2 regions of the Paenibacillus sp. fava2 genome follow, and region 2 is predicted to be linked to the other one. Evidence: riboswitches for the same ligand, from Rfam matches in the RefSeq annotation. Region 2 holds a riboswitch; the other holds the start of a gene.

Region 1 (15,441 bases), 490 kb from region 2:
AGAAGCTCATAAAGATCACCATATTGAAAAAGCTGTACATGCCGGGAATGACGAACACCCAGAAGTTATCATAAAGCCCCAGCTTCGTCATCAGAATAAACGTAGGAATGAGTCCGCCTGAGAAAAGCATGGTCACCAGGGCTACCTTCATGTACACCTTGCGTCCGATCAGCGTCGTCTTGCTCAGGCCATAGGCGATAATGGCGGTGAACAGCACATGTGCCGCCGAGCCGATTATGGTGCGCAGCGTGGTGATCAGGAAGCCGTTCATCATCGTCTTATCATTAAAAACAACACTGTAGCTGGCCAGCGACAGCTGCTCCGGGAACCAGTTGACGGTGCCCAGCAGCGCCTGCTCCGGCGCGTTAAGCGAGTTAATCAGTACGAACCACATCGGGTACAGCGTCAGAAAGCATACCCCCAGCATCAGCAGGGTGTTGCAGACTTCGAATACACCGATGCTCCTTAAGCCTGTGCGTCTTTTCACCGGTCTGCCCCCTTTCTAGAAGATACTGTCCCCGGTCAGTTTTTTGGATGTCTGATTCGCCATGAACAGCAGCCCCAGCGCCACGATGGAACGGGCAAACAGTACAGCTGTGGAGAAGGAATGCCGCCCTGACACAAGCCCCATGTTATAAATGTACAGGTCGAGGCTTTCCGCCATTTTCATGTTCATGTTGTTTTTCAGCATAAAAATCTGTTCAAAATTACTGCCCAGAATACCGCTCACCGCGAGAATGAACAGGATGGCAATTGTCGGACGAATACTTTGCACGGTAATATGCCACATCCGCTGCCAGCGTCCTGCACCATCAAGCTCAGCGGCTTCATATAAACCGGGATCAATGCCCGAGATAGCCGCAATGTAGATAATGGCACTCCAGCCTGTTTCCTTCAGCGTATCGGTAAAGAAAGTAATCCACCAGAAATATTTGGCATCACTGTTAAACAAAATTTCCCGGTCCTGCAGCCCGATGGCCATCATCAGCTGATTGATTACACCGCCTTCGCCCAGCCAGTTGAGCGCAATCCCGCCAAAGATCGTCCACGCGATAAAATGCGGCAGATACGATATGGTCTGCACCGTACGCTTGAAGCGCAGGCTGCGGATTTCATTAAGCAGCAGCGCGAACAGAATCGGAATCGGGAAGCCTAGGATCAGCTTGATGCTGCTCATCCCCAGCGTATTGCGGATCGAACGCCAGAACCGGTCATCGCTCACGAAGGCCTCGAAATGCTTCAGCCCGACAAACGGTGACTCAAGCATGGGCTTCGCGATACTGTAGTCCATAAAGGCGATAACGAGCCAGAACATCGGAAGATAACAAAAAATAACCATCCAGACAATGCCCGGAATAACCATACTTTGCAGCTGCCATTGCCTAAAAAACGCTTTCATTTGTTCCCCCCGGAATCGAAACATGTCTTTTGTCCCTCCCTTCCTTTTCATCGTAAGAAAAAAGACGCAGGAAAAAAAGGCCACCGTTTTTGCCGCCATCCCAATTTTTTGGATTCCGATATGCGTGTTCCGAAATGCAGTATGCTGTGTTTACATGAGAGGAGTGTGCCAAGCGATGAGCAAGCTGGTGTGGGAGCAGGATTTTGTAAAGAACGGGGGCGATCTCAGCCTCTGGAACATCCGGACGGGCAATGATCTGCTTGACCTGAATGATAAGCCCGTCTATCCGGGCTGGGGCAATAATGAGCAGCAGTTTTATACAGGCCGTGACGATAATCTCTACTTTGACGAGCAAGGGCTGAACCTTAGGGCATGCCGTGAAAAAATAGAGCAGGACGGGCGGAGCTTCAGCTACACCTCAGCCCGGCTTGATACAAGAAACCATTTCTCCTTCTGCTATGGAAAATTAGTTATCCGCGCCAGGCTGCCCGTCGGGCAGGGTCTATGGCCGGCCATCTGGTTGATGCCGCAGGATTATGCCTACGGCCCGTGGCCGGCGTCCGGCGAGTTGGACATGCTGGAGGCCAAGGGCCGCCTGCCCCGGCAGATTGCCGGTACGCTGCACTATGGCAAGGATCTCGACAGCAAGGTAGTCGAGGAATTTACCCACGAGCTTGCGGACGGCACGATCAGCCAGTTCCGTGATTACGGCCTGGAGTGGAGCGCCGATTCCATCCGCTGGCTGGTGGACGGCCACTGCTTCGCCGAGCGCCGGCTGGAGCCCGGCATGCCGTTCGACCAGCCGTTTTATCTAATCCTTAACCTGGCTTTGGGCGGCTGGTACGACAACAATGTGGCGGTGGATGAGGACAGCCTGCCGGGGGTGATGACGGTGGCTGGGATCTGGCTGTATGAGTGAGGCCGGTGGCCGAAAGGAAAGGCAAAAGTGCCTCTGATTTCGGCCCATACGGCCAAATGGCCGAAAGGAAAGGCAAAAGTGCCTCTGATTTCGGCCCGGAAGGCCAAATAGCCGAAATAAAGGGCAAAAGTGCCTCTGATTTCGGCCCATACGGCCAAATGGCCGAAAGGAAAGGCAAAAGTGCCTCTGATTTCGGCCCAGACGGCTAAATAGCCGAAAGGAAAGGCAAAAGTGCCTCTGATTCCGGCTCAGAAGGCCAAATAGCCGAAATGAAGGGCAAAAGTGCCTCTGATTCCGGCCTCGACGGCCAAATAGCCGAAATAAAGGGCAAAAGTGCCTCTGATTTCGGCCCATACGGCCAAATGGCCGAAAGGAAAGGCAAAAGTGCCCTTATTTCGGCCCATACGGCCAAATGGCCGAAAGGAAAGGCAAAAGTGCCTCTGATTTCGGCCCAGACGGCTAAATAGCCGAAATGAAAGGCAAAAGTGCCTCTGATTTCGGACCGGACGGCCAAATAGCCGAAAGGAAAGGCAAAAGTGCCTCTGATTTCGGCCTCGACGACCAAATGGCCGAAATAAAGGGCAAAAGTGCCTCTGATTTCGGCCTCGACGGCCAAATGGCCGAAATGAAGGGCAAAAGTGCCTCTGATTTCGGCTCAGACGGCCAACTAGCCGAAAGGAAGGGCAAAAGTGCCTCTGATTTCGGCTCAGAAGACCAAATAGCCGAAATGAAAGGAAAAAGTGCCTCTGATTCCGGCTCAGAAGGCCAAATAGCCGAAATGAAGGGCAAAAGTGCCTCTGATTTCGGCCCGGACGGCCAAATAGCCGAAATGAAGGGCAAAAGTGCCTCTGATTTCGGCCCAGACGGCCAAATGGCCGAAATAAAGGGCAAAAGTGCCTCTGATTCCGGCTCAGAAGACCAAATGGCCGAAATGAAGGGCAAAAGTGCCTCTGATTTCGGCTCATAGGGCCAAACAGCCGAAATGAAGGGCAAAAGTGCCTCTAATCTCGGCGCTACCATCCCCGGGCTTGCATGGCCCAACCAAAAAGGTACCCAACCGGGTACCTTTTACACTTCTCTGCATATCAAACCCTCACTCCAGCTCCCGCACCGTCTCCCCCTCCACCAGCACCGGCTGATAGTAGGTGCTGTTCCGCAGATCCTTTTTGCCCTGCAGCTTCTTGATCACCCATTCGGCGGCGTCGCGGCCCATCTGCTCCTGCGGGTGGGTCAGGGTAGTCAGCTTAATATTTGCATTCTTGGCAATGTAGGAATTGTCCTGGCCGATGATCGACAGGTCTTCCGGAACGGAGATGTCCAGCTGGCGGCACACATTGACGGCTTCCAGCCCGACCTCATCGTTGTAGCAGACGATGGCCGTCAGCATCTCTCTATTTTCGCTCAGGAATTTCTTGAGGCTATCGGACAGCTCCTGCTTCGTCTCGGTATCAAAGGACAGCACCTGCTCCGGGTGGAACCGTAGCTTCGCTTCGCCGAGCGCCTTAATGTAGCCCTTCATCCGGTACTTGCCCTGCAGGTCATCCATCTTGGCAATGATGCCGATCTGGGTATGGCCCTTGGAGATCAGCTCCTTGGTAGCCAGATAACTGGACTGCACATCATCGAGGCAAAAGAACGGCACCTCCAGCTCCTCATAATACGCATTGATCATGATGAACGGCACGTCCTGCTCTTTGAAGGAGAGGTAGTAGGCGATGTTAGGGTTGTACAGGTTACTCTTGGTCGGCTCAACAATCAGGCCATCTACACCAAAGGACAGCATCATCTCCAGCGCCTTCTTCTCCTGGGCAACATCATTATTAGTGCTGGCCAGCAGCAGCGAATAATTATCCTCATTCAGCCGGCCCTCAATCCCGCGAATAATAGAAGGAAAGATGTAATCGGAGATGTACGTGGTAATGACCCCGATCGTCCGTTTGCTGGAGCCGCCTGCCGCTTTGGAGCGGAACTGGCTGCTGACATAGGTGCCGGAACCCTTTTCGCTGCGCAAAAAACCTTCATTAGACAGCTCCAGAATTGCCTTGCGCACCGTCTGCCGGCTGACATTGTACGTCTCCTGCAGGGCCAGCTCGGTCGGAATCTGCTCCCCTACACTGTAGGCTCCGGAAAGAATATTGCTTTTTATATCATCAAAAATAATCTGGTATTTCGTCTTCATCGGACTCACTTCTTTCGAGGTAGTTCAGAACGGAATGTAAAGCTTATGTTAAAGTTGTACGTACATATTGTAACACAGATATTATCTTATTATAGTCTATGAGCGCATATGTATAAACACAAACTAAATTTGTATGTATATATTACAAGTTGTATTGACAAATGTACGAACAAAAAATATACTGGAGCTGTTAAAGGGAAGCGCCTTCTTTTTATTGTTAAAATTATAACAGGTTGGCTTAGGGAGGAGTAACGTGGGCATGGATCAGAACATCAGGCAAGCGATACTTGAGGGAGGAACCTCACTGGGTATCGAATTTGGGTCCACACGTATCAAGGCGGTACTGATTGACCAGAAGTTTGAGACAGTTGCCTCCGGCAGCTATGAGTGGGAGAACCAGCTGGTTGACGGATACTGGACGTATGATTTGAATGATATCATCAAGGGCCTGCAGACTGCCTACAGTGAATTGAAGCAGGAAGTACAGCAGAAATACGAAGTCACCCTGAGCAAGGTGGGGTCGATCGGATTCTCGGCCATGATGCACGGATATATGGCTTTTGACAGCAAGGGAGAGCTGCTGGTTCCGTTCCGGACCTGGCGTAATGCGACAACCGGGGCTGCGGCCAAGGAGCTGACTGAAGAGTTTCAGTTCAACATCCCTGAGCGGTGGAGCATTGCCCATCTGTATCAGGCAATTCTTAACAAGGAAGAGCATGTGCCGAACATTGATTTTATAACGACGCTGGCCGGGTATATTCACTGGCTGCTGACCGGCACGAAAGCGATCGGCATCGGCGATGCTTCGGGGATTTTCCCGATTGATGAGGCGGCGCAGGATTACAATCCGGCAATGGTGAAGCAGTTCGACGAGCTGACAGCAGCCAAGGGCTACTCTTTGAAGCTGGGTGAGCTGTTGCCAAAAGTGTATCATGCAGGCGAGCAGGCAGGCGTGTTAACTGAAGACGGGGCTAAGCTCCTGGACGTGTCCGGGGATCTGCAGGCGGGAATTCCGCTGTGCCCTCCTGAGGGTGATGCCGGAACAGGCATGGTCGCTACCAATAGTGTAAGAAAACGCACCGGTAACATCTCTGTAGGTACCTCCGTATTCGCGATGATCGTGCTCGAGAACGATCTGTCCGCGGTGTATCCGGAGATTGATATGGTTACCACGCCGGACGGAAGTCCGGTAGGGATGGTGCATGCGAATAACTGCTCCAGTGACATCAACGCATGGGTCGGCCTGTTCCGTGAGTTTGCGGAGGCTATGGGCATCGAGGCGGATTCCGGCAAGCTGTTCAGCGTGCTGTTTGGCAAAGCGCTTGAAGCGGATGCCGACGGCGGCGGTCTGCTGAGCTACGGATATTTTTCCGGGGAAAATATTACAGGTATCGAGAAGGGACGCCCGCTGTTCGTCCGCTCGCCTGAGAGCCGCTTCAATCTGGCTAACTTTATGCGTACGCATTTGTTTACCGCTTTTGCCGCGCTGAAGATCGGGATGGACATCCTCACCAAGAAAGAGAATGTCGCTATCGACAGCATTCTGGCGCATGGCGGCCTGTTCAAAACTCCGGTAGTCGGACAAAAGATCGTGGCTGCCTCGATGAACGTACCTGTCTCCGTAATGGCAACAGCCAGCGAGGGCGGGGCCTGGGGGATGGCGATTCTGGCCGCGTTCATGCAGAACAGGGAGCAGCAGGAGCGTCTGGACGATTTTCTCGATAACAAGGTATTTAAGGATACGGAAGGTCAGGTCATTCATCCGGATGCAGCTGACGTTAAGGGCTTTGAGCTCTTTATGGAGCGGTATGTGGAAGGACTGGCGATTGAGCAGGCTGCTGTAGATCATCTGGTAGAGAACGGGAGGGGTTAATGTGTTAGAGCAACTGAAGGAAGAGGTATTCCAGGCCAATCTGGACCTGCCTAAGCAAGGACTTATCAAGTACACCTGGGGCAATGTGAGCGCGGTTGACCGTGAGAAGGGCCTGTTCGTCATTAAACCAAGTGGAGTCAGCTATGAGAAAATGAAAGCCAGCGATATGGTCGTTGTCGATTTTGACGGTAACGTTGTAGAGGGTGATCTCAGACCTTCCTCGGATACACCGACCCATGCTGTGCTGTATAAGCATTACAAGGAAATCGGCGGCATTGTGCATACGCACTCCATGTGGGCGACCGTCTGGGCCCAGGCCGGGCTTGATGTTCCGGTTATGGGAACCACACATGCTGATACGTTCTATGGAGCGGTGCCTTGTACCCGGTTCCTCACTCAAGAGGAAATTGACCGCGGCTATGAAGCAGAAACAGGCCATGTGATCATCGAGACGTTTGAGCAGCGCGGCATTGATATTATGGCGGTTCCCGGCGTATTGCTGAAGGGCCATGGACCATTCACCTGGGGCAAGGATGCCCACTCCGCCGTTATGAACAGTGTGGTGCTGGAGGAAGTGGCCAAGATGAACCATTTCGCGCGTGAGCTGAACCATTTTGCCGAGGAGCTGCCGCAGCGGATTCTGGATAAGCACTATCTGCGCAAGCACGGCAAGGATGCTTACTACGGCCAGAAATAATATTGGGTACGGATTAGCCTACCATCACAATTTAAGAGAAGAGGATGAATATAAATGACAACAGTTAGTGACAAGCAGTTCTGGTTCGTTGTTGGATCTCAGCATCTGTACGGAGAAGTAGCTCTTGGAGAAGTTAAAGCCCACGCCCAGGAAATGGTTGATGCCCTGAATAACAGCGGCGTTCTGCCTTACCCGCTCGTGCTGCAGCAGGACCTGGCAGTTAGCGCGGACAAAATCACTTCTATTATGAAGGAAGCTAACTACCGTGACGAGGTTGCGGGTGTAATCACCTGGATGCACACCTTCTCCCCGGCCAAAATGTGGATCCGCGGCACCAAGCTGCTGCAGAAGCCGCTTCTGCACCTGGCTACCCAGTACAATGAGAGCATTCCTTGGGCAACCATCGACATGGATTTCATGAACCTCAACCAGGCTGCGCATGGTGACCGTGAGTACGGCTTCATCAACGCCCGCCTCAAGAAGCAGAACAAAGTGGTAGTAGGCTATTGGCAACGCCCTAATGTCCAGAAGCAGATTGCTGAGTGGATGGATGTTGCGGTGGCTTACAACGAAAGCTTCAACATCAAGGTTGCCCGCTTCGGCGACAACATGCGCAATGTAGGGGTTACTGAAGGCGATAAAGTAGAAGCGCAGATCCAGTTCGGCTGGACCGTTGACTACTTCGGCATCGGCGATTTGGTTGCTTATGTAAACGAAGTAACGGAAGAAGAGATCAATGCCCTGTTCGCTGAATATGCAGAGCAGTACGATTTCGATTACGGCAACTACAGCAAGGAAGCATGGGAAGCAAGCGTTAAGGTTCAGGCCAGCTACGAAATCGCCCTGAAGCGTTTCCTGGATAACGGCGGCTACAATGCGTTCACATCGAACTTTGAAGACCTGCACGGCATGAAGCAGCTTCCGGGTCTGGCGGTACAACGCCTGATGGCGCAAGGCTACGGCTTCGCTGGCGAAGGCGACTGGAAAACCGCAGCTCTTGACCGCCTGCTGAAGGTAATGGCCCACAACGTAAACACCGGCTTCATGGAAGATTACACATATGAAATGGCAGAAGGCCAGGAAGCGATTCTGCAGTCCCACATGCTTGAGGTTGATCCAAGCCTGGCAAGCAACAAGCCGAAGGTTCTTGTATCACCGCTCGGTATCGGCGACCGTGAAGATCCGGCCCGCCTTGTATTTGACGGCAAAGCCGGCGAAGGCGTCGTTGTATCGATGGCTGACTTTGGTACACACTACAAGCTGCTGATCAATGAAGTGGAAGCATTTGAGCCAGAGGTTGCAGCTCCTAACCTTCCTGTAGCGCGTGTTCTGTGGAAGGTTAAGCCTAACTTCCAGGACGGAGTGAAGGCCTGGATCGAGAACGGCGGCGGCCACCACACCGTGGTTTCCCTGAACCTGACTACCGACCAGATTGTCAGCTATGCTAAGCTCGTAGGATTGGAATATGTAATTATTAAATAATGCAGTCATAATTGAAGGGCGGGTAAGCGGTAGCTTATCCGCTCTTTTTTGGCGTTTTTAGGTTTGACAGTTTTTACTGCCGATGGTAAGATACGGCTAACTATGAAAAGGAGGCTTGCGGCTATGACCCCATCCATGCGCTTGAGATGAGTACCCGAAAGAGCAAAATTCACCGTTAAGGTGGGCTTTTTTGGGTTGCTTATCTATACGTATGGACATAGGCCGTAATCCTGACGGTTTATATGCAGAGCCTTATTTGGCTATGCCCTGTTCCGACACGTAAAGCAAGCAGACTCAAGCCCACTGGACTTGAGTCTGTTTTTTGATTAACGGCTTGGCTGCTTGAGATATGAAATCCATTTACTTTTGGGAGGTACAAATTATGAATCATATGCACTGGAAGAGGACATTCGCCTTCATCTTCAGCGGCCAGATCTTTTCGATTCTGACTTCATCGATGGTGCAGTTCTCTATTATCTGGCACTTAACAGAAACGACAGGGTCGGCCTCCGTGCTGATGATTGCCGGACTCGTCGGCTTCCTGCCTCAGGCCATCCTGGGACCGTTCATCGGCGTCTGGCTGGACCGCTGGAACCGCAAACTGACCATGATCATCTCCGACAGCATGATTGCTGTCACCAGTCTGATTCTGGGCGCTTATTATCTGTGGGGCGACCCGAGCCTGTGGGTCGTATATGTCGTGCTGTTCATCCGCTCCGTAGCCTCCTCGTTCCACGCGCCGTCGTTCCAGGCAGCTGTCCCGCTGATTGCCCCGGAGGATCAGCTGACCCGGGTGGCAGGCTGGCAGCAGATGGTCTTCTCCGCTTCCAGCATACTGGGACCCGCGCTGGGTATCGCCGTATATTCGGCAACATCGCTGGGAACGGTGCTGCTGCTTGATGTAGCGGGAGCGCTGATTGCAAATGTCATGCTGCTGATGGTGAAGATTCATCAGCCGAAGCCGGAGGTGGTGCAGGCACCCTCGTTCCGGCAGGAGTTCATTCTCGGCTGGAGGACCTTTGTTTCCTCTAAGCCGATCGTATTTATCACCATTGCCATGGCCGGCTTCAGTATCGTTTTTATGCCGCTGGCCATGCTGTTCCCGCTGATGACGCTGGAGCACTTTGGCCGAGGCGGATACAGTGCAAGTATCATAGAGGCGGTATTCGGCATCGGCATGATCCTGGGCGGTGTGCTGCTGTCCGTACTGGGCTCGAAGTGGCGTGACTCCACCTATATGAGCGTAAGCCTTGTTATTATCGGCCTGACCTGCCTGCTGAGCGGGGTTGTCGGCAGCGGAGCCTTTGTAGCCTTTGCCGTGCTGTCGTTCTTCATGGGTGCTGCTGCGCCGCTGTTCAACGGCCCCTATATGGCCATGATCCAGAAGGCTTACGAGCCGGAAACGTTGGGGCGTGTAATATCGCTCGTCTCCAGCATGGGTATGTTGTCTTCGCCAATCGGGCTGGCTCTGGCCGGGCCGGTCGCTGACCGGTATGGAGTACAGGTGTGGTTTTTCTGGTCAGGCATTGTTGTAGCGCTGATCGGTATCGTTGTTTTTCTCAAGTTCTACGGGAAGGCCGGAGAAGAACAGGTACAGGGCTAGGCTGTAAGGATAAAATTGGTATTGAGACTTTTTTCACAGCCCGGATACTCACATCGCGAGTAATATGTTAGAATATTAAAATGCATTAACGCTTCACCAACTTAATACGCTACAGGCTATGAATGCTATGGATCACACTATAGCAGGAGCAGCTTCTGGAGAGACTGCGGGTTACCGCAGCGCCGAAGGGTTCACAATCTCAGGCAAAAGGACAGAAGAGTACTGAATATTTATCTGCCTTGCGGGCTGCTGCCCGCAGGGCGGATAGTGTTTGATATTCTTATGAGCCGGGAGATTGGATGATAGTATCCAGTCTCTTTTTTTATTGGCAGCAACAGGCTGTAATCATAAGGGGGAAACAGGCATGGCAGAGTTAAAAAGAGAGCTGGCCAACCGGCACGTTCAGTTAATCGCAATCGGAGGAACAATTGGAACAGGATTATTCCTGGGATCAGGGCGGGCAATCGAAAAGGCGGGGCCGTCGATCATGTTCACTTATCTGATTGTAGGGATCGCTGTATTTTTTGTTATGAGGGCACTGGGGGAGCTGCTGCTGTCCAAGGCGGGGTACCAGTCCTTTACAGATATCGCTGAGGATTATTTAGGGCCGAAGGCCGCTTTTGTCACAGGCTGGACCTACTGGTTCTGCTGGATTATGACGGCGATGGCCGATGTCATTGCAGTAGGGGTCTATGTGCAGTACTGGTTCGATATTCCGCAGTGGGTACCAGCGGTGATCTGTCTGATTATTCTGCTGGGGCTTAACCTGCTGACCGTCAAAAGCTTCGGCGAGCTGGAGTTCTGGTTCGCACTGATCAAGGTAGTAACGATTCTTGCCCTGATCGGGCTCGGCATTGTGCTGCTCGTCATGGGCTTCAAAACAGATGCAGGAACGGTAACGGTCCGCAATCTGTGGCAGCACGGCGGGGTGTTCCCGAACGGCATCACAGGCTTCCTCTTCTCGTTCCAGATGGTCGTGTTCGCTTATGTCGGTGTAGAGCTGGTAGGGGTGTCGGCGGCAGAAACGGCTGATCCTGAGAAAAATATCCCGTCAGCGATCAACAAAATCCCGCTGCGGATTCTGTTCTTCTACGTAGGCGCGCTGTTCGTTCTGCTGTGTGTTAACCCGTGGACTCAGCTTAGTCCTGCCGAAAGCCCGTTTGTCAGAACCTTCAGCCTGGTCGGCATTCCGATTGCTGCGGGAATTATCAACTTCGTCGTATTGACCTCCGCCGCATCGGCCTGCAACAGCGGAATGTTCTCGACCAGCCGGATTCTTTATAATCTGAGCCGCAAAGATCAGGCCTCAGCCCGGTTCGGCAAGCTGAACAAAAATTTTGTACCTGCCAACTCGTTGTTTGTGTCTACGCTGGTAATCTCGGCAGGGGCGCTGCTGAGCAAGCTGGTTCCGGAGCAGGCCTTCGGCATTGTAACTACGGTCAGCGCCATCTGCTTTATCTGGGTCTGGGGCGTCGTGCTCGTATGCCATATCAAATATAAGAAGAACCGCCCGGACCTGCAGGCAGCCTCCAAGTTCAAGGCACCGTTCACCCCGGCAGTTAACTATATTGTTCTGGCGCTGTTTGCGGCAATTCTGATCATTATGCTGATTGCCGAGGAGACCCGTCCGGCGCTGCTGTTCACTCCGGTTTGGTTCATTCTGCTATTCATCCTGTATTCGGTGAGAAGCAGGAAGCAGAAGAGCAGCCAGGAGATCAGTATTAAGACTGAGGCAGGGAACCAGATCTAGCCTTCCTTCGGAACACAAATAAAACCACTCCGTTAACCGGGGTGGTTTTTAATTTGCATAATAAGCGGTGTACGCTTTTTAAGGAACAGGCACATAATCCGCATGATAACGGCCCTTAGGCACGATCATCGGGGAGCCGGCAACCGGGTCCTTGATTACCGCACAGTCCAGTCCAAAGATGTCTTTGACCAGGGTGCTCGTAATCACTGTATCCGGCGTGCCTTCAGCGACCAGCTTGCCGGAATGAAGGGCAAAGATATGGTCCGCATACCGGGCGGACAGGTTGATATCATGCAGCACCATGACGATGGTAGTGCCGTGCTTGCGGTTCAGGTCTGTCAGCAGATCCAGAATCTCGACCTGGTAGGTGATATCGAGGAACGTTGTCGGTTCATCGAGGAACAGGATATCGGTCTGCTGCGCCAATGCCATAGCGATCCAGACACGCTGGCGCTGGCCGCCGGACAGCTCATCAATATGATGATTGGCGAACTCCGTAATCTTCATAATCTCCATCGCTTCGGCAACGGCCGCGTAGTCCTTTTTACTCCAGCTGCCGAAGAGCGACTGATGCGGGAATCTTCCGCGTCCGACGAGATCGGCGACGGAGATGCCTTCCGGCACAATCGGTGATTGCGGCAGCATCCCGACTATGCGGGCCAAAGGCTTAGAGGCGATTTTGGCAAGCGGCTTTCCGTCAATTGTGATGGCACCGGAGGAAGGCTTGATTAACCGGGCCATCGTTTTGAGCAGCGTTGATTTGCCACAGCCGTTCGAGCCGATAATGACGCTGATCTTGCTGCTCGGCAGCACGAGGCTGACATCCTGAATGACTGTTTTATTCTCATAGCCTGCTACGAGGCGTTCAACTTGAAAAGTATGCGCCTGATTCATTATAGTTCTCCCTTCCGGTTCATCTGGATCAGCAGGTAAATCAGATATGGTGCTCCGAGCAGTCCGGTAATGACGCCGACCGGGAATCTGGTTACGAAGGCAAACTGTCCGATCAGATCTGCAGCCAGAACCAGAACAACGCCGACAAGTCCTGCCGGAATGACGCCGGAGAAGCCGACGCCGACCATTCTTTTGGCTATTGGTCCGGCAAGGAAGGATACAAAAGCGATCGGGCCCGTTGTAGCGGTGGCAATCGCAATCATGCAAACCGAGGCTACAATAAGCAGGATTCTCGTCCTGTCGGTCTGCACACCGAGTGAGGATGCTGATTGCTCCCCGAGCTCCAGTATATCCAGATGCTTGCCCAGCAGGGCAATAACAGGTGCACAGATGAATACGGTAATCACAAGCGGCGGCAGCTCGCTCATCTGCGAGCCGTTAAGACTGCCTGTCAGCCAGCGGATAGCGGTAGGGACATCCTTCTCCGAGCTAATCAGCAGAAGATAGGAAATCACCGCATCCAGCATCGCCTGTACGCCAATTCCGACCAGGATCAGTCGCCCGATGGAGAAGGTTCTTCCTCTGGACAGGATATAGATCAGAATGACAGTAGCCAGACCGGCAAGGACAGCGGCCAGAGAGACGACAGCTCCGCCGGCATGAAGGATAACAATACAGAACACTGCAGCCGCACTGGAACCGGACGTAATCCCGATGACGTTCGGGTTAGCCAGCGGGTTACGCAGCATGGTCTGAAACGTATAGCCCGCGACGCCAAAAGCAAACCCGGCAAACAGGCCGGCCAGCATCCGCGGCAGACGGATTGTACTCACAGCAAAGGAGACGCCTTTAATCTGCTCTCCCGAAAGGGCCCGGATTACCTCCGAAAGCGGATAAATGGTATTTCCGAGCAGCAGCATAGCTATACAGAGCGCACAGGCAAGGACGCCTAAAAGGCTCGTAACCAGTATCCAGCGGCGGTGTCTTTGCCGTCTGCCGGCCATGATAAATTCGGTTGAAGGAAGATGATTTGTCATAAGGACCGCACTTTCGATCTCATAGCTAATATGATTAATATCGGTGCTCCGATGAACGCTGTTACAACACCGACTTCAAGCTCTCCGGGGCTGCCGAGCAGCCTGCCGCCGACATCGGCTACGGTCAGAATAATAGCTCCGGCAATCGCCGACATGGGAATGACAAAACGCAGATCAGGACCTAGAATAAGGCGGATTACATGGGTGGATAGAAGGCCGATAAAACCGATCGGGCCTGCAAGCGCCGTTGTTGCACCGCAAAGGACAACCCCTGCGAGAGCGGCGGTAAACCGCAGAAATCCTGTCTTGACACCGAGTCCGGTGGCGACATCATCGCCCAGGGCCAGCGCATTCAGCGCAGGCGCTGTCAGCACGGCAATCAGCATGCCGGCGATCAGAAAAGGGATGAAGGTGGAGATGTTATCCCAGCTTCCTGAACCGACGCTGCCTACCTGCCAGAACCTGAATTTATCCATAACATAGGAACGCGGGATCATGATGGCAGTGACGAGAGAAGAAAGGGCCGCGCTCGTCGCAGCACCCGCCAGAACGAGCTTAATGGGGGTGGCTCCGCCACGCCCTATTGAACCTATTCCGAATACGAATACTGCGGTAAGCGCAGCTCCGGCCAAAGCCAGCCAAATGAATTGGCTGGCTGAGCTTATGTTTAGAAAGGCAATACCGCACACTACGAATAAGGCAGCGCCGGTATTAACTCCCAGTATACTCGGGTCCGCAATAGGATTGCGGGTGACCGATTGCATAAGCGCCCCGGATACGCCGAGCGCTGCACCGCAGAATAAGCTGAAGACCGTCCGGGATATCCGCTTACGGACTACGTTGGCTCCGAAGGACTGCACGTCCGGATGAAATAAACCGTCGAGCAGCTCTCTTAAGCTGGTCACACGCGAGCCGAGGGCCAGCGAGGCAACAATGCATAAGCCAAGCAGAATGAAGCAGATGATCAGGACCAGCGTGAAATTCCGCGGTGTATGCAGGGCTGGCTTCTTGTATTCAGAAGTTTCCTGATTATTCATTTACTTTATCAAGTGCTCCGCCGATCAGCTTCAGATATTCATCGATAGTGTAGGCGATAGGCAGCGGGTTAGGCGTTCCGGCAGCAACAAGCGGTGTATCGCTGTCGATGAAAGCAACGGAACCGCGCTCAATCGCAGGGATTTTGCCCAGCAGGGAATCTGCCTGGAGAGCCTTCAGCAGTTCGTCATTGCCATATCCGATAATCAAATCTGCATCGTTGAGTGCTTCTACGTTCTCGGCGCTCAGGCTCAGAGAGTAGCTTGTCGGATCCGTAATCTGGCTGGTGATGCTTTCCGGATATTCCATTCCCAGCTCGTACAGGAAGGAGACGCGGGAATCAATTGGCGCATAGATATGCAGCTTGGACAGGTCGTCAGCGGAGAAGTTAACCCATACGACTTTTTTGCCGGCGATTTGCGGATAGGCAGTCAGCTTTTCTTTTACCAAGTCCTCGGTATCCTTGATCAGCTGCTCGCCTTCGGCCTTCATGCCCATGCCTTCAGCAATCAGGTTAACCTGCTCACGCCATGTGGTGGTCCAAGGGGAAACCGGGTAAGCGACCACCGGAGC
Region 2 (15,441 bases):
TCGGCTCGCGTAAGGGGCTGATGCTGTATATTGTGCTGCCTGGCATCGTGGTTGCGGCGATTATTTCTATCACCGGAGGCATTGATAACAGCTCAAAAGCCACCTTGCTCTATACCAATCTGGACAGTGGGGCGGGAGGCAGTCATCTGCTGGCAGAGCTCAGGAGCTCAGAGGATTACGAGCTGGTAGAAAGTCCCGGGGAACAGGAAATGAAAGAAAGTGTAATTGGCCAGGAGGGGATTGCCGGCCTGCTGATTCCGCAGGATTATACGGCACAGCTGCTGGGCGGCCAGCAGCCGCAGCTAACGGTATACGAGCTGAAGATAACGGAGGATTCGGTTCTGTTAAAAATGAAGGCCGCTGCCATAGCCAGGCAGATGCTGGTGACCGCAGCTACGGTGAAGGAAAGCGGCACCGGTGATCCGGCCGGACAGTTTGCCGCGATTCTGCAGCAGGCCGAGCGGCATAATGCCGGAAGTGTGCGGACGGATTATGACCTGTACCCCAGACAGACATTGGGCATTATAACGGGAATGACGCTGATGTTCCTGATGAGTCTGGTGACAAGCGCAGTCAATCAGGTTATTGATGACCGCAAAGGCCGGACGATGATGCGGATGTACAGCGCACCGGTCCGCTCCTATGAAATTGCGCTGGGCAACCTTTTCGGCAGCTTTCTGGTCGGCGTTATCCAGATTGCCGTTGTCCTCGTGCTGGGCAAATGGGTACTGCGCTACGACTATGAAATTCCGATGTATTTGTACTTCCTGGTGCTGGCTGCATTTATGCTCGTCTCCATGGGCATCGCCGGCACGGTAGCCGGCCTGATCCGCAATCCGCGCAATGCCGGAATGCTGAACGCACTCATTCTTACACCGACCTGCATGCTGGGCGGATGCTTCTGGCCGCTGTCTATTATGCCGGAATACATGCAGAAAGCAGCCAACTTCACACCGCAGAAATGGGCCATCCAGGCGGTGGACATCGCGGCTACCGGCGGCGGCTGGAATGAGCTGTGGCTGCCCTTTGCGGTCCTCGGTCTGATGGCGGTAATCCTGCTCGCACTCGGTTCGGCAACTTTGCGTCCGAATGAAGCGGGAATCAGCGCCTGATGGCGGTCTATGGCAGTCCGCTAATAGGGAACAGGGCTTTCCCGGGATCTGAAACGGATTTGTGTAAGCTCCTCTGTGTATGCAGAGGGGCTTTTTGCGTTGTATTCCCTTACCTGTCCTGCTCCTTCTGCCGGCCTCTGTCCCGGGAGTGAGCCGGACACCGTCTGGAGACTGAGCCGGAAACCAGCCGCCAGGCGGTTTTGGCATCCTTTTAAAGACACTACACTAAAGCAAGAAAGCAGCTCATACATAAGGAATGCAGACATAAGGCTTCTCAAATCAGGAGAGTGGAAGGGGTACAGGAACAATGACTTGGTTTACAAAATGGTCCTTTGGCAATAAAGGGGCAGTAGGTCTTCTCGTCGTCATGGCGCTTGTAGTGGGGATGCTAAGTTATACCACATTGCCAATGGAATTCATGCCGGAGGCTGACAATCCGCAGGTGACCGTTACGGTACTGGGTCCGGGCCAGGACGCACATTCGATGGAGAATAATGTTACGAAGCCGATTGAGGCGGCAACTGCAGCGTTAAAAGGTAAAACCGGGCAGATGTCCACCTCTGGGGACGGATATGCGAAGGTAGATCTTTATTTTGACGGAAAAAGCGATATGAAGGAGGCCTCGCAGAGCATAGAAAAAGCCATTGGTGCGCTGCAGTTCCCCGAAGGAGTAATGGACCCCTTCATTGTTCAGCTGAACACCTCCATGATTCCGGTCGCTCAGACAACGTTATCCTTTGAAGACGGGCTGACCAAGGAGAATCTGGAGGTTGCTGAGAATACGATTATTCCACAGCTGCAAAAGATCGACGGCGTAGCCAGTGTAGCGCTCTACGGCAAAACCAGCCCGCAGGTTAATGTGAAGCTGGACCCGCAGGCGATGGCAGCAAAGGGTGTCTCCACTGCACAGGTACTGGGATTGCTCCAGGGCCGCAGTGTATCAGCTTCCATTGGTGAGCAGACGATCGGCGGGCAGACGGGGAATGTAAATGTTACGTCTTCCATCGACAGTCTGGATACGTTAAAAAGGCTTCCGTTAGCCGACGGTGTAACGCTGCAGGATATTGCTGCAGTTGCGGTCAAAGCTGATCAGGAGAGCGTCAGCCGCTCCAACGGTAAGGATGTGCTGTTCGCGATAATTACCAAGGAAGCCGGTGCGAATGCGGTTGATGTTGGTGAGAAGGTGCGGGACGCTGCCGATGATATTAATAAAAGTGTGCCGGGTGCCGAGCTTTCCGTTATCTTCAGCACCTCAGATATGGTTGTCACTTCGGTCAACAGCATGATGCGTGAGGTGCTGCTGGGAGCCTTGTTCGCTACAGTTGTCATTCTGCTCTTCCTGCGCAACATCCGGGCTACGCTGATAACGGCAGTATCCATTCCGCTGTCTCTGGCTGTGACGCTGTATCTGCTCAAAGTTTCCGGCATCACGCTGAATATCGTTACACTCGGCGGCGTTGCCGTTGCGGTAGGACGGCTGGTCGACGACAGCATAGTTGTAATTGAGAATATATACCGCCGGCTGCAAAAAGAGCCGCTGTCCCGTGATATGGTAATCAGCGCAACTGGCGAGGTCGCCAGAGCCATCACCACTTCGACGATTGCCACCGTTGCGGTGTTCCTGCCGATGGGTCTGCTGCGCGGCAGCCTGCAGGATTTTCTGCTGCCGTTTGCGCTGACGGTAACCTATTCGCTGCTGACCTCGCTGGTTGTAGCGCTAACGGTCGTGCCGCTGCTGAGTGCATGGCTGTTGCGCGGAACATCCATGAAGGAGCATGAGCCTGCCAAGTGGTTTTCCCGCTTCCTCGACTGGAATCTGCACCGCAAGTGGATTACGCTGACGGCAGGCCTGGTGCTGCTTGCCGGCTCCATCGCCGCTTACGTTGCAATGCCCAAGGGGGCGCTTGATGCAGCGGATGCCAGTATGGTCGGCGTCCAGCTCGTGTATCCGAATGATGTGCCGGTAGCCGAGGTGCTGGAAAAGGGCAGACAGCTGGAACAGGAGATGCTCAGCCGGCCGGAGGCAGAGACAGTCGTTATGCAATCCGGCAACAGTGCCGATATGGCCAGATGGGGTACAGTGAGCTCGCTGACCCAGGTAGACTATACTGTACTGATGAAGGAGGGCGCCGATGCCCAGCAGTTCCTCGATCATGTCCGCGGTCTGCAGGACAGCTATGAAGGAGCAACGTTGACGGCAAATGAAGCCAGTATGATGGGATCTGGATCTACAAGTGAGTTCGTGGATATTTCCGGGGATAACCTTGCGGCAATCCGGAAGGTTGCGGAAGAAGCGATGGTTAAGATTGAGGCTGTGGACGGTGTACAAAAAGTCAGCAGCAATATGGAGGATACGAAGCCGGTTTTTGCCTTCAATGTTGATCCTGCGGCAGCAAATGCCCAGGAAATCTCCATGCAGCTTGCAGCGATGCTTAATCCGGTTCCGCTAGGCCAGATGGAGCTGGAGGGCTCACCTGCGGCGGTTATGCTGGAGCCGGTGCTGCAGCCGCAGTCACAGGAGGATCTCAAGCAGATTACGGTGATGACCTCCGGAGGGCCGCAGCTGCTCTCGACTGTAGCTTCGCTTGAAGTAACGGAGCAGCCTGCGATGCTATACCATAAGGACGGCAAGCCTTATGTGCGGATTTCCGCAGAGGTGGATGCGAAGAAGGTGTCGGCAATCGGGGCAGAGATCAAAAAACAGACGGACGGTATAGCGCTGCCGGAAGGCTTAACCCTGTTTGCCGGGGGAGCTTCTGCTGATCAAGCCGGCGACTTCGGCGACCTTGGAATGACAGCTCTGATCTCCATCGGTCTGGTCTACCTGATCATGGTGCTGACCTTCAAGACATTGCGTGCCCCGCTGGCGATCATGTTCTCGCTGCCGCTGGCGGCAATCGGAGCCATTGTGGCCTTGATCATCTCGGGCATCACACCTGATTTTACCGCACTGTTCGGTGCCCTGATGCTTATAGGTATTGTAGTCACTAATGCGGTTGTGCTGATAGACCGGATCAAGCAGAATGAAGAGCATATGACCATCCGTGCAGCCATTCTTGAAGCGGCGGGAACACGGATGCGCCCGATTTTGATGACGGCGATTGCCACTGTCTGCGCCATGCTGCCCCTCCTTTTCGGGCATTCCGAGCAGGGCAGCATTGTCTCACAAAGCCTGGCGATTGTCGTAATCGGCGGCCTGACCGCAGCAACCGTTCTGACGCTGCTGGTTGTACCGGCGGTATATGAACTGCTGTATTTCCGCAGATCGGCCAAGGAGCGGAAGGAAGCGGGGAAGAAGGCTGAAGCGGCAATGTAGGGATAGGTTGATTCTAAAGGAAAGTCCGGATGATACAGCCGGACATTTCAGGATAGAGGCAGGGGCAGTGCGGAAATTCCGCACTGCCCCTGTAGTTTCGAGATGTCCCGCATCAATAAGGTCAGGATCAGCAAGCGCCTACGCGGCTAATTTCCCGTACTCTCATAACGTGACAGCCCGAAGCGGAAGATGCCGTAGGCTGCAGCCATGCTTCCCAGTGCGGCTACCGGAGCCAGCATCCACCAGCCGGACCAGCCGCTTTTGCCGAAAATATAAGTAGCCGGGTAGAAGCTGATAAAGGCGTAAGGCAGCACGGTGGAGACAAATACACGGATCGCCTGCGGAAAAAGCGACAGCGGGTACTTGGCCAGATCGGCCAGGTTATGGACCATCAGCGGAAAGGCGTTGCCGGCATTCTTGATCCAGAAGGCGGCTGAATTGGCAGCCAGATTAATCGATACACGGATAATCACCGCTGTAATCAGAAGAAGGAGAAGGATGAGGACTTTCCCCGGAGTCCAGTTCACATTTCCATGGACCAGCGACTGCCAGATGATGACTCCGCCGATCAGCAGGTTGCCGAGGCCATTAATCCCGATCCCTGTGCAGAAGACCTGCAGCACAACAGGAACCGGCCGCAGCAGATAGCGGTCCATTTCGCCCAGATTAACCAGCCGGCTCATCCGCCAGGTGCCTTCAAAGAACAGGGAGCCAATCCCCTCCGTTACAAAAATCATCGCATACATAAACGTCACTTCCCAAAACGCCCAGCCGTTGATGTCAGGAATCCGGTCATAGATTACCCAGAGGAACACAAAGCCGAGCACCTGGGTTAACGCAGCAGAACACATTAATATGTAGAAATCTTTATTATATTCGAGAATAGCTTTGAGCTGCTGCACGTACAGCCGCCTGTACAGATAGAACATCCGTGATACCCGCACCGGTCCTCACTCCTTTCATTCTAACCTCCATGAATAGTTACCTGGCGGACCGCCCAGTTCCACATCGCCTTGCCGGCGAACCAGAGGGCAATTCCCCAGAACGCCTGCAAAGCAATCAGCTTCAGACTCTCGGCAGTTCCGGCCTGCTGCAGAAAGATCATCGTCGGCGTATGGATGATGCTCTGAAACGGCAGCCACAGGGCCAGACGCTCCAGCCAGTCCGGGAAAAAGGCCAGCGGTACGAGTGCACCGGACAGCAGGTTAGTGACGGCAATCCGCGTCCAGACGATACCCATCGAGCCGGTTGACCAGAAGCAGAGCAAGGCCGCCAGGTATACCACGCCGAATTTGACTAGAACGGCGCAGAGCAGGCTTACGACAAACAGCACATAGACAAGCGGCGAAAGCGGCAGGGTAATTCCGGACAGGAAGGAAGCAAAAAGCGTCAGCAGAACCGCGCTCATTCCGCCCTCCAGCAGACTGGCCCCCAACGTCTCCGAGAAGCGGGCGCTCTGGAAGTCCAGCGGCTTGAGCAGATCCATCGCTACGCTGCCGTCCAGGATTTTGCCGGAGATGGATGTCTCAGAATACCAGGAGAGCACGGAGTTGGCCAGAAAGGTGACCAGCAGGTAGGTCTTCATCTGATCCCAGGTGAATCCGCCGACCTCGCTGCGGCCGCTGTAAATGCCCTGCCACAAAAAGTAGATAGCCAGCAGGTTCACGGTATTAGCCAAAAAGCCAATCACGTAGGAGGTCCGGTAGGCCAGCACATTTTGCAGGGAGCGGTTTGCGATGCTTCTGTATTTTTTTAGTGAAATGGCAGACATGGCTGTGAGGATCCTCCTTTCTTATTGGGCTTGCTGATTGAGGTCGAGATTACCGTCATACACAGCCTTGATTACCTGCTCAATGTTGGCATCCTCCATCCGGAAGTCAATCACCTCGCCATAGCGCATCACCCGGCTGACCACATCGCTTGCGGTATATTCATACCGGTCAAAAGCTACGGAGAATTCCTGATCATTCTGCAGCGTAAGCCTGACTCCGGGAGTCCGGTTCAGCTCTGCGAACAGCTCCGGCATTGGCGAGCCAACCTGAAAGAAAATAACCCGGCTGCGGGCAAAGCGTGACTTCACCTCGCTCAGGCTGCCGTCATAAATAATCATGCCGTGGTCGATGATAATCAGCCGTTTGCACAGATCCTCAATGTCACCCAGATCATGGGTGGTCAGCATGACGGTGGTCTGCTGCTCCTGATTGATTTTTTTGATGAATTCGCGGATCTTCTGCTTCACGGACACATCAAGCCCGATCGTCGGCTCGTCGAGATAGACAATGGGCGGGTTATGTAAGAGGGCCGCAGCCAGATCGGCACGCATGCGCTGCCCCAGCGAGAGCTTCCGGGCGGATAAGTGAATGAATTCATTCATGCCCAGGAGTTCAATAAACTGCTCCAGATTATTCCGGTACACCGGATCAGGGATCTGGTAAATATCCTTCAGCAGCGAAAAGGATTCGACAATCGGGATGTCCCACCACAGCTGGGTGCGCTGGCCGAAGACGGCGCCGATTTGGGCGGCGTTCTCCATTCTTTTCTTGTACGGATTGATACCGTTTACAGAAATGCTGCCCCCGGAAGGCTTCAGGATACCGCTCAGCATCTTGATTGTTGTAGACTTCCCGGCACCGTTCGGTCCCACGTAGGCGACAGTTTCACCGGTTTCGATGCTGAGATCCAGCGGATGAACAGCCACTTTTGTAATGTTTCTGGGGGTGACGAGATGTTTGAGCGCGCCTTTCAGACCCGGCTCTTTCACAGCCTGCACAAAGGACTTGGTCAGTCCGCGGGCTTCTATAATACTCAAGGCTATTCCTCCTTTATTCTTGATGAGTATAATTCTTCGACAAAAGCCATGTTCAAATATAGCACTTGACCGGTGTCGAAAACTGGCGGAATAGATCAGAAACTGAAAAATAGTTTTTTACGTACTATAATAGGTAGAATAGGGTGCGACTGGGGGGATTGTTTTGAGTACCTACGAAAAGACCAGAGCCTGGTGCCGGCCTGCCGACTTGCCGGAAGAACGGCTTGATTTATTCCGCCAAAGGTTAAGCGGAGGCCTGACCAGGAAAGGTTCAGATATGAAGCCGGAGGAACAAATCTACCGTGAGGCCATGATTGCTTCCATCCGCAGCGAGATGAACAGGATCGGGAGCTTTATCTCCATTCCATATGCCGTATTTCTGACAGACCGGTCGGGGGTTATTCTGGAACTGGTATGCTCTTCACCGGAGCTTCGCGAGGAGCTGATCAGGACGGAGTTTGGTACAGGGATCAGCCTGAGCAGGCAGCATTCGGGCCTGAATGCGGTGTCGCTGGCGATGGAGATGGATTGCATCGGCGTCGTACGCGGCGCGGAGCACTCCGATCCGGCCTTTGAAGAATGGAACTGTATATGTGCACCGCTGCAGGTAGACGGCCATACCTATGGCTATGTCGATATTTCTTTTCATAAAAAAGAGCAGATCGAATTCGCCATTCCCTTTGTACGGCAGATTGCGGAGAACATTACGGGGAAATGGATGGAGCGTAATCCCGGAATCCGTGAGTACCGGCTGGAGAGCCGCTTTCAGCATTACAGGCTGAGTGCGCGTGAGCAGGATGTAGCCCGGCAGTGGCTGCTGGAGAAAAGTGCGCTGCACATATCCAATGAGCTGGGGATCAGCGAAGGGACGGTAAGGAACGTACTGAAGAATATTTACAGTAAAATGCGGGTGAGCGACAGATGGCAGTTTATTAAGAAGCTTACAGGTGATATAGATTGAAGTGTGATCTTATATTAGGTCTAGGCGTGACTCCAGGGGATATTTGAACTTTGGGCCGCTGTTGTCTGCAGATTTCTTGATTGTTACCGCTATATAGGTAAGTGGGATGGCATATAAAAAGGCCCGGATATGTGAATATCCGGGCCGCCTTTTTTTATTATTGGGTTAACCGCAAGAGCAGTTCAGCACCGGCTTGCGAGCAGCCTGGGTTTCATCCAGACGGCTGATTTCGGTCGTGTGCGGAGCGTTGATGACGATCTCCGGTGTCTCCTGGGCTTCCTTGACGATCTGGATCATTGTTTCGATGAAGCCGTCAAGCGTTTCCTTGCTTTCGGTCTCAGTCGGCTCGATCATCATGCACTCTTCGACGGTGAGCGGGAAGTAGACAGTCGGCGGGTGGTAGCCGAAATCGAGCAGCCTCTTGGCTACGTCCAGCGTACGCACCCCGTATTGTTTGAGGTTGCGGCCCGACATGACGAACTCATGCTTGCAGACGCCCGGATATGGAATTTCGAAGTAAGGCGCCAGCCTGTGCATCATATAGTTGGCGTTCAGCACGGCGTTCTCGGATACCTCGCGCAGGCCGTCCGGACCGTAGGTGCGGATGTACGCGTAAGCACGGACAAGAATGCCGAAGTTGCCGTAAAAAGCTTTGACCCGGCCGATGGATTCCGGTCCGCCGTAGTTTAGCGAGTAGCTGCTGTCTTCGTTCTGAACTACTGTCGGCTGAGGCAGGAATGGAATCAGGATCGACTTCACGCCGACTGGTCCGGCACCAGGGCCGCCGCCGCCGTGCGGGGTGCTCATTGTTTTGTGCAGATTCAAGTGGACAACGTCGAAGCCCATGTCGCCCGGACGGGTAATGCCCATAATGGCATTGGAGTTCGCGCCATCGTAATACAGCAGGCCGCCTGCTTCGTGGACAATCTCGGCGATCTCGACAATCTGTGTCTCGAACAGGCCGAGCGTACTCGGGTTAGTCAGCATCAGCGCGGCCGTGTCGCTGCCGACGGCAGCTTTCAATGCTTCAAGATCGACCATGCCTTTGGCGTTGGACGGGATCGTTACGGTTTCGAGGCCTGCTGCTGCAGCGCTGGCCGGGTTGGTGCCGTGCGAGGAGTCCGGCACAATGACCTTCGTACGTTTCTCGCCGCGGCTCTCATGGTAGGCGCGGATCATCATCAGGCCGGTCCATTCCCCGTGGGCGCCGGCGGCAGGCTGGAGGGAGACGGCATCCATACCGGTCAGGGCGGCCAGATCCTTTTGCAGAGTATACATCAGTTCAAGTGCGCCCTGAATGCTCTCTTCCGGCTGGTAAGGGTGAATCTTGGCCAGACCCGGGAAGCGGGCAACATCTTCATTAATCTTCGGATTGTATTTCATTGTACAGGAGCCGAGCGGGTAGAAGCCGTTATCGACACCGAAGTTGCGGCGGGAAAGGGCAGTATAGTGGCGGATGACATCCACTTCAGACACTTCCGGCAAAAGCACAGGCTCGCTGCGCAACAGTCCGGCCGGAATCAGCGAATCGATCGCTTCCTCCTCAGGAACATCGCATACCGGCAGGGAATAGGCTGAGCGGCCGGGACGGCTAAGCTCAAAAATCAGACTTTGTTCCGGTTTCATAAACAGCCCTCCAGTACAGTTGCGAATTGATCAATCTCGGACTTGCTTCTTTTCTCCGTAACGGCAACCAGCATATGTCCGGCCAGCTCGGGATAATCACGGCCGAGATCGTAGCCGCCGAGGTAGCCTTCTTTAATCAGCTTAGAGTTAATTTCGCTGATATTGCTTCCTTCAGGAAGCTTCAGCACGAATTCATTGAAGAACGGTGCAGTGAACGCCGGAGCAGCGCCTGTAAGCTTTCCAAGCTTGCCGGCAGCATAATGGCTCTTGCGGATATTCAGCTCACCGACCTCGCGCATGCCCTCTTTTCCCATAACGGACAGGTACACGGAAGCGCAGAGCGCGAGGAGCGCCTGGTTGGAGCAGATGTTGGAGGTCGCTTTTTCGCGGCGGATATGCTGCTCACGGGCCTGAAGGGTTAGAACAAAGCCCCGTTTACCGTTACGGTCAACGGTCTGGCCGACGATCCGGCCGGGCATACGGCGCATCAGCGGTTCTGCTACAGCGAAGAATCCGCAGGTAGGGCCGCCAAGCGAAGCCGGAATGCCCAGCGGCTGTGCGTCACCGACTACAATGTCGGCTCCGAGCTTACCCGGCGTTTCCAGAACGCCCAGTGCCAGCGGGTTGGCGCTGACTACAAGCAGTCCTTTGACGGAGTGAATCAGCGGTTCGATTGCGCCAAGGTCTTCAATAGCTCCGAAGAAGTTTGGAGACTGTACCAGCACAGCCGCGGTATCTCCGTCGATCGCTTCAGCCAGCTTGGCCTGATCGGTAACCCCGTCTTTATAATCAATTTCCACAACCTCAAGTCCCCAGGCCCCGGCAGAAGTTAGCAGCACTTGGCGGGCTTCCGGGTGAACGGTACGGGAAACGATAAGCTTTTTGCGTTTGGTAGCACCTGCGGCCAGAACAGCTGCTTCTGCGAAGGCAGTAGCGCCGTCGTACATACTGGCGTTGGCCACCTTCATGCCGGTAAGCTCACAGATGTAGGATTGAAACTCGAAAATCGCCTGCAGCTCGCCCTGGCTGATCTCCGGCTGATACGGGGTATAAGCCGTATAGAACTCCGAACGGGAAATCACATGGTTGATAACAACCGGGATATGGTGATCATAGATGCCGGCCCCGAGGAAGCTGGCGTGGGTATCCAAATTGGCATTTTTGTCGGCCAGCTCCTTCATATGGCGGAGCAGCGCGTATTCATCCAGCGCCTCCGACATCGGCATTGTGCCCTGGTAACGGACGGACTGCGGAATATCGATAAACAGCTCTTCCATGGACTGAATTCCGACGGCTTCCATCATCTCCTGGCGATCCTGCTCAGTCATGGGCAGATAGCGGTGCTTCATTACGGCTTCACTCCTTGCGTCTTTTTATAAAACGGCGCTTTGACCACAGCGGCTTTCAGCTGCTTGCCGCGGATCTCTACGTAAACCTCTGTGCCGATTTCACTGTAAGCTGTATCAATCAGAGCAAGCCCAAGGTTACGCTTCAGCGTCGGGGACTGGGTTCCGGTTGTTACTTCGCCGATCTTTACGCCATCCGCGTAGACGGGGTAGTGGGAACGCGGAATCCCGCGGTCAATCATCTCAAGCCCGACCAGGCGGCGGGGCAGGCCGGCTTCTTTCTGTTTCACCAGTGCATCCTTGCCGATGAAGTCGGCTTTATCCAGCTTGACGAAGAACTGCACGCCCGCTTCCAGCGGGGTAATGTCTGCCGACAGCTCCTGGCCGTACAGCGGCAGCTTCGCCTCGAAGCGGAGCGTGTCGCGTGCGCCAAGACCGGCCGGCGTCAGGCCGTGCGGAGCACCGGCTGCAAGCAGGCCGGTCCACAAGGCGGCGGCTGTGTCAACCGGGGCATATAACTCAAAGCCGTCTTCGCCGGTGTAGCCGGTACGGGAGAGCAGTACTTCTGCGCCGCAAACCTCGGCTTTTTCGATGAAGTGGAATGGTTTAAGCTCAGCAATATTAGCGGCGGTAACCTCACGGAGAATGGTTTCTGCCAGCGGCCCTTGCAGTGCAAGCAGGAGGGTATCGTCCGAGACATTCTTCAGGCTCACTCCGCTGAATTCAGCAGTGAGATGCTCCTGAAGCCACTGGAAGTCCTTGTCGATGTTGGAGGCATTGACGACAAGCATGTAGCGCTCCTCACCAAGGCGGTAGACAAGCAGGTCATCAACGACCCCGCCGTTTGGATACAGCATAAGAGTATACTGTGCCGCACCGTCAGCCAGCCGGTTGACATCGTTCGTCGTCATCTTTTGCAGAAAAGCCTCTGAGCCTCTCCCGCTGACCATGAATTCCCCCATATGCGAGACATCGAATAGTCCCGCCTGCTGGCGGACTGCTTCATGCTCCTTGACGATTCCTGTAAACTGCACCGGCAGCTCCCAGCCGCCGAAATCAATGCATCTGGCCTCCGCATAAGCGGAATAAAGGCTGTAAAAAGGCGTTCTCTTCAAAGCATCCATGTGCTCACTCCCCTGATCTGATTACACACAAGCCAATGCGGCTGTTCCGTACCCGTCCGGGCCGGCATCTGTTTAAAAGGACAACAAAAAAAGGACAGAACGGTCGCTAAAATACGCACTTAACGTGCATAAATAGCGTTCCGCTCTGTCCTTTGTACCTGAGAGTTACCCCGCCCGGAGCTATTTCGGCAGGTTTCCCCGTTGGTGATCAGTGCGCTGCGGGTGCAGGGACTGATGCTCTCCAGAGATGCGTCCGGCACAGGTCCTTTTGCCTGAGAGATTCACCCGCCCGGGGCTTACTCCTTCGGCGCCGTCTTCGGGAGACAGTCTCTCCCTATGCCATCATTCGCAAACCATATAGTATTCTATCCTGAACAATCATGATCTGAGCCGGCGCTAACAAGCGCCATGCAAATCTGCTGTCTCCATTAAACCGGGTATTGGCCCGCGCGTCAACAAAAAAACGTCAAAAAAAAGACAAAATTAATTTTCCTGTCAGTTATATTGACATTGCGCAAGCTGGTATTTTAGTCTATAACTACATTTACAACACCAAATTCGGAAATGAGGCGGCTTGAAATGAGTGAAGTGTTAGACAACCTGCGGTACAGTGAAGAGCATGAATGGGCTCAGCAGGGTGAAGGGCGCACAGTACGGGTCGGGATTACAGATCATGCCCAGCATCTGCTCGGAGATATCGTGTTTGTTGAGTTTCCTGAGGTAGGAGCTGCTGTTTCCGCCGGTGACAGTGTGGGCAGCATTGAGTCTGTAAAGACAGTTTCCGAATTATATTCACCTGTTTCGGGAAAGGTTACACGCATCAACGATGCGCTGGAAGCAAGTCCGGAGCTGCTTAATGACGAGCCTTACAGCGGGGGCTGGATTTTTGAGCTTGAGCTTGACGGCGAGTACAGCGAAGCTGTAGCAGGACTGCTGGATGCGGCTGCTTACCGTGAACTGATCGGGGAATAAGAGCTGTTCAATTTGTGCAAATAAAAACAGGTATTCCTGTCTTCGTCAGATGGAGGAATACCTGAAATATAGTGGCGGAACTTTCTTGCGGCACAATCATGCTGCGCGGGTTTCGCCTTTTTGTGCTGCCAGTGCAGCCGCCCTTAATAAAAGTTGGGGAAGTTGTTAAGCCCAGGGTAAAGATGCGGGGCGATCCGCCATAAAAGCGGCAGCAGTCCTAAGCCAATTAGTGCAAATGAAAAAAAGCGGATGACTCCGATCCCCGAATGACTGGAAGGTGTCCATTCCGCTGATCTTTTGGCTGTAACGAATCCGTTATTCCTCTTCCTGCAGCTGCCTGAGCACAATCAGCTCAACCCGGCGGTTTCTCTGGCGCCCTTCCGCAGTAGCATTGTCATAGGCGGGCCGGGTGTCGGCATATCCCGCATACTGAAAGGTTCCGGGATCAAGCCCTTCGCTGTCCAGGAAAAAGCGCAGAACCGAAAGCGCGCGTGCTCCCGAAAGATCCCAGTTGTCGTTATACTGTGAGCCGGCTGATACAGGTGTATTATCGGTATGGCCTTCGATGCTGATCGATGCGCCTATGCCGCTGAATAACCCCGAGAGCTGGCGGAGTGCCGGAAAAGCAGGCGGCTTCAGCTCAGCCCGGCCGACATCAAACAGGAAGCGGTCGCTGAGCGTAATGGCAATGCCCTGCGGCTTGTCCGCCACAAAGATCTGGTCGCCGAGATTATTGTCCTCAACATATGCTGTGATTACATCCATAAGCGCATTAAGCTTGGCTTCCTGATCGCGGAAAGCCAACTCGCGTGCAGACGGCGGCTCATTCCCGTCCTGTTCTTCAGCGGGAGGTACTTCACCTGTACCGCTGCCCGTATTCCCATTCCCGCCTCCATTGTTTGGCCCTCCTGCGGAAGGAGGGTCCTGGATTCCGTTCTCTCCATCCAGTATACCGCTTCCTCCATCAAGTACAGGGTTGCCGCTCCGGAACGTTTCGGATAGTGAGCCTGTTACAATCCTGTATTTCTCGGTATCGAGACTGCTCATCGCATACATAACGACGAAAAAAATCAGCAGCAGCGTAATCAAATCCGCATAGGTAATCATCCAGCGGTCCCGGGGCTCGTGCTGTTCATCCGCTTTTCGGGTGCGCCGGTTCCTCTGCTTCATGACAGGCCTCTGAAGGATCTCTCTATATAGGGTGAATCTGCGATAAAGGAGCCCAGCTTCTTGCGCACCAGATGCGGAGGATCCCCGTTCTGCAGGGACAGTATGCCGACCAGGAGCATCTCCATACTGCTTAGCTCTGCACTGGCGCGGGATTTGATTTTTGAGGCGATGGGTAAAAAGATTAGATTGGCACTGGCTACACCGTACAGTGTCGCTGTAAAAGCGACAGCGATGGATGAACCAAGACCTGACGGGTCGGAAAGGTTACTGAGCACATGAATAAGTCCCATGACGGTTCCGATAATCCCCATAGTCGGGGCGTACCCGCCTGCAGCTTCAAAAATTTTGGCATAGCCTTCATATTTCAGCTCTTTGGCGTCCATATCCAGCTCCAGAATCTGGCGTACCTGGTCCGGATCGGTGCCGTCAACGATAAGCAGCAGCCCTTCACGGGTAAACGGATCGGGATGCTCCTCCGCCTGCTTTTCCAGTGCAAGAACACCGCCCCTCCGTGTAATGGCTGCCATCGAGATCAGCTCCTGGACCTTGTCTAAATTGGTATCAGGCTGTCTGCCAAAAGCCAGGCGCAGCGCAGCGGGAACAGAGCGCAGTCTGGAGGCGGGAAAGCTGATCAGCACCGCAGCCAGCGTGCCTCCGAATACAATAAGGGCGGCGTTTGGCTGAAGCAGTCCTGACAGGTTGCCGCCTTCCCAGAAAAAACCGCCGATAAGCGCGGCCAGTCCGGCCAGGAGGCCGATAATTGAGGTGATATCCATAGCATCAGTCTCCTTAGATTTCTATATAATATGGTTTGCATCCATGTAGGCAACACTGTATAATAAACGGGAACACGCATTCTTATCTTCCATATTTTTAAACGGTATGGGATTAGCGCAAACAGACCACAATTATAGTATATTAATATATTTTAGACGATAGAGGGGAGACGGGCAAATGAGTGATATTGTCGTCAGTACGAAGACTTTTAAACTGGAGTCCGAGTAT

What was found. Region 2 has a riboswitch for glycine ahead of gcvT (glycine cleavage system aminomethyltransferase GcvT). Riboswitches for the same ligand answer to the same signal wherever they lie in the genome.
Region 1: another riboswitch for glycine. It lies ahead of AC4G46_RS31630 (amino acid permease); the one in region 2 lies ahead of gcvT (glycine cleavage system aminomethyltransferase GcvT).

What each region holds. Positions count from the first base shown of each region.
Region 1 covers NZ_CM177755.1:7,180,233-7,195,673, reverse strand. The annotation lists gene AC4G46_RS31685 (carbohydrate ABC transporter permease) at 1-487, opposite strand, end outside; gene AC4G46_RS31680 (ABC transporter permease) at 503-1,399, opposite strand; gene AC4G46_RS31675 (glycoside hydrolase family 16 protein) at 1,575-2,318, shown strand; gene AC4G46_RS31670 (hypothetical protein) at 2,375-2,527, shown strand; gene AC4G46_RS31665 (hypothetical protein) at 2,567-2,722, opposite strand; gene AC4G46_RS31660 (hypothetical protein) at 2,791-3,285, shown strand; gene AC4G46_RS31655 (GntR family transcriptional regulator) at 3,412-4,497, opposite strand; gene AC4G46_RS31650 (xylulokinase) at 4,757-6,370, shown strand; gene AC4G46_RS31645 (L-ribulose-5-phosphate 4-epimerase) at 6,372-7,067, shown strand; gene araA (L-arabinose isomerase) at 7,122-8,549, shown strand; gene AC4G46_RS31635 (MFS transporter) at 8,932-10,152, shown strand; glycine riboswitch at 10,298-10,377, shown strand; gene AC4G46_RS31630 (amino acid permease) at 10,517-11,902, shown strand; gene AC4G46_RS31625 (ABC transporter ATP-binding protein) at 11,981-12,796, opposite strand; gene AC4G46_RS31620 (FecCD family ABC transporter permease) at 12,796-13,833, opposite strand; gene AC4G46_RS31615 (FecCD family ABC transporter permease) at 13,830-14,870, opposite strand; gene AC4G46_RS31610 (iron-siderophore ABC transporter substrate-binding protein) at 14,863-15,441, opposite strand, start outside.
Region 2 covers NZ_CM177755.1:6,689,759-6,705,199, reverse strand. The annotation lists gene AC4G46_RS29635 (ABC transporter permease) at 1-1,112, shown strand, start outside; gene AC4G46_RS29630 (efflux RND transporter permease subunit) at 1,420-4,428, shown strand; gene AC4G46_RS29625 (ABC transporter permease) at 4,575-5,372, opposite strand; gene AC4G46_RS29620 (ABC transporter permease) at 5,393-6,199, opposite strand; gene AC4G46_RS29615 (ABC transporter ATP-binding protein) at 6,221-7,237, opposite strand; gene AC4G46_RS29610 (helix-turn-helix transcriptional regulator) at 7,401-8,198, shown strand; gene gcvPB (aminomethyl-transferring glycine dehydrogenase subunit GcvPB) at 8,364-9,824, opposite strand; gene gcvPA (aminomethyl-transferring glycine dehydrogenase subunit GcvPA) at 9,821-11,173, opposite strand; gene gcvT (glycine cleavage system aminomethyltransferase GcvT) at 11,173-12,294, opposite strand; glycine riboswitch at 12,545-12,640, opposite strand; gene gcvH (glycine cleavage system protein GcvH) at 12,874-13,266, shown strand; gene AC4G46_RS29585 (flagellar motor protein MotB) at 13,582-14,436, opposite strand; gene AC4G46_RS29580 (flagellar motor protein) at 14,433-15,212, opposite strand; gene uvrB (excinuclease ABC subunit UvrB) at 15,391-15,441, shown strand, end outside.